Regions from separate parts of the Streptomyces sp. ATLC9 genome, predicted to be linked through region 2. Evidence: riboswitches for the same ligand, from Rfam matches in the RefSeq annotation. Region 2 holds a riboswitch; the other holds the start of a gene.

Region 1 (3,476 bases), on a different contig from region 2:
CGGAGTAGTCGTACGGCAGGTCCGGAAGCGCGTAGGCGCCCATCAGGCACAGCCCCTTTCAGGTGGGTGATCGTCGCAAGCCAGCCTGCCCTTATTGCGAGTCAGTTGCAACAACAACTTCAATGCAGCAGCATGGAAGGGCGGGGCCGGCCCGTCAGCTTTCGGTGATGCGGCGCCATCGACAGGGCGCCCCTCCCGAGGGGTGATCGTCTTCTCACCCGGCACCCGCCGGTCCCGGCCGGCCCCGCCCCTGGCCACAGGGCCCCTGACCCGTACTCGTCCCTCGCCGGCCGCACGAGGCGGTGACGGACGCCCCGGAGGGCCTCCCCGCCGGAAAGCGGTGGCCTTCCGGAGACCGTCCGGTCACCCCTCCCGCGTGTACGCCCGAGCCGGGTCCCCGGCTCGGGCCGTGCAGGTCACGGCGGCGCGCCGGGCCCCGCCCGATGCCTCCCGGGCGGGGCGAAGGCGTACAGCTCCAGCACCTCGGGGCAGGGCGCGACGCCCGGCCCGCCGGCCCGGACCCAGGCGGCGATGTCCTCGATCGCGGCGGGGTCGTTGACCAGACCGAACCAGGCCGGCCGTGCGCCCGGCCGCCCGCCGGCCGCCGGGAGGTGCCCCCCCCCAACCCCGGGCGCCGGCCCCCGCCCCCCCAGGCCCGGCGGACGAGGGCCGCACCACGACCACGTTGGCCCGCTCGCACACGCCCAGACAGCCGGCGATCCGTACCCGCGTCTCCCGGCGCAACCGCGCGACCTGCCCGGCGTGGTCGACGCCGGCCACCTTGGCGCTGCCGCAGCGGCAGTCCCGGCACACCGTGACCCGGCACGGCGCCGGACCGCTTCTCTCAGACTCCTGGCGCACGACGGCGCGCTCCTCTCTCCTGGGGATCCGCTCCGGCTGAGGACGGCACGTGCCCGACGGCTCGCACGGCACCGCCCGCTCGGGGCGGCGGGAGGCCGGGTGTCCGCTCGCCGGTCGCGGCGGCGGCCCAGGCCGGGGCCGCCCGGAAGGCTGGTCAGATACCGGCCTGCTCGGCCGGCTCCAGCGGCGGAACCGGGCGGGGCCGGCCCTCGGCGTCGACCGCGACGAACGTCAGCCGGGCGGTGGCCACTTCTGCCACCGGCCCCGAGGCGTTCCAGCGTTCGGCGGTCACCCGCACCGCGGTGGTCATCGAGGTCCGCCCGGCCCGCTCCAACTCGGCGTGGACGCCCAGCAGATCACCGGCGCGTACCGGGGACAGGAAGGACATCCGGTCCACCGACACGGTCACGGCCGGGCCGTCGCCGTACCGGCCCCGAGCGGCCCCTGCCCGGGTGGGCCGGGGACCTCCGGCCCACCCCGCACCGCGTCCGGGGCGCGTCCACGGCGCCGCGCGCACCGATTACTTCAGGACAACCGTGCAACAGGTGCTGTCGCGGGAAGTCGGGTTTGCCTACGCTGATGCGCGCAGTCGGTTCACGCCTCCCGTCCGGCCCGGACGTCCGGTGGCGTGACGCAAGAGGGAACCCGGTGGGAATCCGGGACTGTCCCGCAGCGGTGAGCGGGAACGACCGCCGTCATCCAGCACTGGGCCCGGCATACCGGGCCTGGGAAGCGACGGCCGGTAGGTGTCCGCCGGTTCTCCGGCGGGCGTGCCCGCGAGTCCGAAGACCTGCCACTGCGCCCGTGCGGGACGCGCGGGCTGCTCACGGTGACCTCGAGGACTGGGTCGGCGGTACGGAAGGCCGCGCCGCGTGCGCGTGGCCGCACCTCCTCACCGACCGGTGCCCGGGGCTGGACTGCGGGAGGAGGGCGTGCTCGTGACCACGAAGGTCTCCGCCGTTCCCGCGGGGCGGGCCGACCCCCGGCCCGGCGGACCGGGCAGCACCGTGTCCGGCGTCTGCCACGGCACCCTGGGCGAGCTGTACCAGGGGCCGCTGCGGGCGGGCGCCGGTCCGGACATCGCCCTGGTGTCCTTCCCCGTGGACCGGCACTCCTGGGTGTACTTCACCCCGGGAGGCGCGGCCGGCCCGCCGAGGCCGCCGCTCGGCGAGAAGGCGGCGACCGCGGCCCGGCTCTTCCTGGAGCACTACGGCCTCGCCCTGCCTCCGGGGACCTGGAGCACGCACTCCGACCTGCCGGTGGGCGTGGGGATGGCCAGTTCCACCGCGGACGTCGTGGCGACGCTGCGCTGCCTGTTCCGGCTCTTCTCCCTGCCCTGGGACCTGGACGTGGTGCTCGGCGTCCTGGCGTCGATCGAGCGGGCCGACAGCGTCTTCCTCGACGAGTTCGCGCTGTACCTCAGCGGCCGGCACCGAGTGGTCCGGCGGCTGGGCACGGGCATCGGCTTCCACACCGCGTTCGTCCGCGAGCCCGGTTCGGTGGACACCGCCGCCGTCACGCCCCTGCTGCTGGAGCACTACCGGTGGCGCGGGGAGGAGTACGAACGGTGCCTGGCCGATCTCCTCAAGGGCTTCGGCTCGGGTGACCCGGCGGCCGTCGCCCGTGCCACGACCGTCAGCGCCTCGCTGTCCCAGGAGGTGCTGCCCAAGGCGGCGTTCGGCGATCTGCTCGCCCACCGCGAGCGGTTCGGGGCCGACGGCGTCTTCGTCGCCCACACCGGCTGCCTGGCCGGATACCTCTTCACCCGCCGCCCGGACGCCGACACCAGGTCCGAACTGTCGGCTTTCTTCCACTCGCTCGGCCACCAGTGCTCATTCACCCAAGGAGGCTACGGGTGATCCACCCCCACATCACCGACGCCCTGAAGGTCCCGGACCTGGTCCGGCTCACCGAAGAAACGATCCTGCTCCGGTTCGAGTCGATGAAGGTCTACTCGGCCCTCGCCGCCGTCCGGCACCTGCTGGAGCGGGGCACGGTCCGGCCGGGGCAGACCCTGGTCGACAGCTCCAGCGGCATCTACGCGTACGCGCTGGCGCTCGCCTGTCACCGGTACGGCATGCGGTGCCACATCGTGGCGTCCACCACGGTCGACGCGACCACGCTCGCCCAGCTGGAGATCCTCGGCGCCACCGTCGAACAGGTCAGGCCGTCGCGGAACCTCAGGCTCGACCAGGAGCTCCGGGTGCGGAGGGTGCGCGAGGTACTCGCCGAGCGCCCCGGCTGCCACTGGATGCGCCAGTACCACGACGAGGTCCACTACCTCGGCTACCACGAGGTCGCCGACCGCATAGCGGAGGCGTTCCCCTCGGCCGGGCTGACCGTCGTCGGCGGGGTGGGTTCCGGCGCCTCGACGGGCGGCATCGTGGAGAGGCTCCGGACGGCGGACCCCTCGGTGCGGCTGGTCGGCGTCCAGCCCTTCGGGAGCGTCACCTTCGGCAGCCAGGACCACCACGACCCCGAGGCGATCATCGCGGGCATCGGGTCGTCGATCGTCTTCGACAACGTCCGCCACCACCTCTACGACACCGTGCACTGGCTGGACTTCACCCACGCCATGTCCGGCGCGGTCGCCCTGCTGCGCGACCACGCCGTCT
Region 2 (3,476 bases):
ACACGGCCGTCTCGCCGTCCTCGGTGACCTCCAGGATCTCGGTGCAGAGGTTGGAGGAGTGGACGACGCCGCCCGGCTCGGCGGTCTGGTTGGCCGTGCGGTTGGCGGTGTCCTTGAAGGTCATCCAGCCGTTGCCGGTCTGGGCGAGGGTGCGCATCATCCGGGCGTAGAGGGTGCGCGCCGCGATCGCCCGCACCGCCAGCCCGGCGGCCTCCGCGCGGCGGTAGGCGGCGTCGAACCCCTCACCCCACAGGTCCACCAGTTCGGGGACGTCGCAGGGGGAGAACAGCGACCAGTCGGCGTCCGCCTCGACCCGGCGCATGAACTCGTCCGGGATCCAGTGGGCGATGTTGAGGTTGTGGGTGCGGCGGGCGTCCTCGCCGGTGTTGTCGCGCAGTTCGAGGAACTCCTCGATGTCCGCGTGCCAGGTCTCCAGATAGACGCAGGCCGCGCCCTTGCGCCGGCCGCCCTGGTTGACGGCCGCGACCGAGGCGTCAAGGGTCCGCAGGAACGGCACGATGCCGCCGGAGTGGCCGTTGGTACCGCGGATCAGCGAGCCGCGCGAGCGGATCCGCGAGAAGGACAGCCCGATGCCGCCGGCGTGCTTGGACAGGCGGGCGACCTGGTGGTAGCGCTCGTAGAGCGAGTCCAGCTCGTCCCGGGGGGAGTCCAGCAGGTAGCAGGAGGACATCTGGGGATGGCGGGTGCCGGAGTTGAACAGGGTGGGGGAGGAGGGGAGGTAGGACAGCGTGCTGGTGAGCCGGTACAGCTCGGCGACCTCCTCCAGCGCCTCCCGGGAGGAGTCGGCGGCCAGCCCGCAGGCCACGCGCAGCAGGAAGTGCTGCGGGGTCTCGATCACGGCGCGCGTCACCGGGTGGCGCAGCAGGTAGCGGGAGTGGACCGTGCGCAGCCCGAAGTAGCCGAAGCGGTCGTCGGCGCCGTCTTCGAGGGCGTCCTCGGCCAGCGCGTCGAGCCGCCCGGCGTGCTCGGCGACGAAGCCGGCCGTGCGGTCGGCGATCAGCCCCTGCCGGTGGCCGACCGCCACCGAGGCCGAGAACGACACCGCGCCCTGCCCGGCGGCTTCCCGGCGGATCGCCGGGGCGAGCAGCCGCGCCGCGAGCCGCGAGTACTCGGGCTCGACGGCGATGAGGCCGGCCGCGGCCTCGGTCGCCAGGGAGCGCAACTGCTCCTCGTCCGCGCCGGGGTGGCGTCCGCGCAGCGCGGCGGCCGCGACCCGGCCGGGGTCGGTGGCGGGCAGGTCGGAGGCGAGGTCGGTCAGGGTGCGCAGCAGCGCCGCGCCGGGACGGTCGTCCTCCGGTACGGAGGCCGGTGCACAGGCTGTGGCGGGCTCCGCTGATGAGATGGTCACTCGGTGCTCTCCCTCGTGGGCCGGCGGCCCCGGAGGGAGGCGGGACAGGCGCGTACGGGCACACCCGGCCGGAAGAGGGCGCGCCGCACTCGCGTCCGCCGGCCCAACCCACGAGGCCCGGACGTGTGAACGAACACCGTCGGCAGGTCCTCGGACTCGCGGCGCACGGCCCGGACCGTGCGAACGACACGGGGGCAGCCCGCCGCACACCGTTGCGGGACAGCTCCGGACTCACACCGGATTCCCCTGCGGCGACAGCGAGATGAGCATACATCTAGTGCCAATCCTGGAAAGCACCCCTAGATGTTGTGTCGCAGGAGTCCTCGGGCGGAGTGCGGAACCTCGGCCCGGTGCCGGGCGTCGCGCGGCACGGCGAGGTACGGGTCCTGGGTGCCGAAGTCCAGCAGACCGTCCCCGGGACACACCCCGGCCGTCAGCTCACCGACGGTCTCGAACTCGTGCGGGTGCGCGGCCCTGACGGCGATGTCCAGCCCGGATGGTGATGTCCATGACGGTCGTCACGCGGCGTCCCGGCCGTGGTGGCGCAGCGGCTTTCCGCCGGCGGGGCGCACGGGCGCGGAAGAGGGATCGGCGGGCCGGCGGCCGGGCGCCCGCTCACCGCCCCCGGCCGGGCCGCTGGAGCCGGGCGACGAACTTGTACCGGTCGCCGCGGTAGACCGAGCGCACCCACTCCACCGGCTCGCCCTCGGTGTCGCGCGAGTGCCGGGAGAGCATCAGCATCGGCAGGCCGACGTCCGTGCCCAGCAGGCCCGCCTCGCGCGGGGTGGCCAGTGAGGTCTCGATGGTCTCCTCCGCCTCGGCGAGGTGGATGTCGTACACCTCGGCCAGGGCCGTGTAGAGGGAGGAGTACTTCACCAGGCTGCGGCGCAGGGCGGGGAAGCGCTTCTGCGACAGATGCGTGGTCTCGATGGCCATCGGCTCGCCGCTGGCCAGCCTCAGCCGCTCGATGCGCAGGACGCGGTCCCCGGAGGAGATGTCCAGCAGTCCGGCGAGCCGGTCGTCGGCGCTGACGTAGCCGATGTCCAGCAGCTGGGAGGCGGGTTCCAGGCCCTGGGCCCGCATGTCCTCGGTGTAGGAGGTGAGCTGGAGCGCCTGGGCGACCTTGGGCTTGGCCACGAAGGTGCCCTTGCCCTGGATGCGCTCCAGCCGCCCTTCGACGACCAGTTCCTGGAGTGCCTGGCGCACGGTGGTGCGGGAGGTGTCGAACTCGCCGGCGAGCGTGCGCTCCGGGGGGACCGGGGTGCCCGGGGGCATCGTCTCGGTCATCTCCAGCAGATGGCGCTTGAGCCGGTAGTACTTGGGCACGCGCGCGGTGCGCCCGGCGGCGCTGTTCGTGGCCCCGTCGCTCTGCATCGCGCGCCTTTCCGGCTCGTGTCTCGACTTCTCCAGTGCCGTCACCGGCTTCCTCCGTACGTAGCGGATCACATCGTGGCACGGCCGCCGTCCCCGGGGGCGTCCCGGCCCAGATGTCGGTCCGGTAACGGATGCGACCGCGAGCTTTATACACCGTTGACAGCGATATAGGTCTAGGCCAAGCTGCGGGCACTGGTCTAAACCACTACAGGCCAGCCCAGCCCCACGGGCCGTACTCGTCGCATGTCGACGCATCCCGGCGCCCGCCACGCACGGTACGGCAGACGCGGCCATCCGGCGGGAGCGGAAATCTCGGACGGCGGGCGGGGGGACTCTGGCATCCCGAAGGAGAAGCACGTGAAGCACAAGCTCGTAGCGGCGATCGGTGCCGCGGCGATGATGACCGGCCTCGTCGCCTGCGGCGGGGACGGCGGGGACAACTCCTCCAAGGCTCCCGGAGAGCGCGACGAGACGCTCACCGTCTGGCTGATGAACGATGCCCAGAGCACCTGGCCCGAGCTGGTCAAGGACGTCAACGCCCAGTTCAAGAAGAAGTACCCCAAGGTCAAGGTCAAGGTCCAGTACCAGCAGTGGGGCGACAAGGCCAAGAAGCTCGACACCGCGCTGGGCGGCGACAAGTTCCCGGACGTGGTCGAGCTCGGCAACACCGAGACCATGACCTACATCCTCAACGGGGCCCTCGGCGAGATCGACCCGGAGAAGTACGACAACT

What was found. Region 2 has a riboswitch for cobalamin ahead of AC2CJA_RS22225 (ribonucleoside-diphosphate reductase subunit alpha). Riboswitches for the same ligand answer to the same signal wherever they lie in the genome.
Region 1: another riboswitch for cobalamin. It lies ahead of AC2CJA_RS20595 (GHMP family kinase ATP-binding protein); the one in region 2 lies ahead of AC2CJA_RS22225 (ribonucleoside-diphosphate reductase subunit alpha).

The regions. Positions count from the first base shown of each region.
Region 1 covers NZ_JBXUOY010000229.1:1,206-4,681, forward strand. Annotated here, with positions in the region: gene AC2CJA_RS20580 (superoxide dismutase) at 1-43, opposite strand, end outside; partial or broken gene AC2CJA_RS20585 ((2Fe-2S) ferredoxin domain-containing protein) at 417-861, opposite strand; gene AC2CJA_RS20590 (acyl-CoA thioesterase) at 1,016-1,378, opposite strand; cobalamin riboswitch at 1,435-1,672, shown strand; gene AC2CJA_RS20595 (GHMP family kinase ATP-binding protein) at 1,800-2,720, shown strand; gene AC2CJA_RS20600 (cysteine synthase family protein) at 2,717-3,476, shown strand, end outside.
Region 2 covers NZ_JBXUOY010000273.1:2,147-5,622, forward strand. Annotated here, with positions in the region: gene AC2CJA_RS22225 (ribonucleoside-diphosphate reductase subunit alpha) at 1-1,369, opposite strand, end outside; cobalamin riboswitch at 1,494-1,640, opposite strand; gene AC2CJA_RS22230 (hypothetical protein) at 1,702-1,872, shown strand; gene AC2CJA_RS22235 (GntR family transcriptional regulator) at 1,985-2,743, opposite strand; gene AC2CJA_RS22240 (extracellular solute-binding protein) at 3,101-3,476, shown strand, end outside.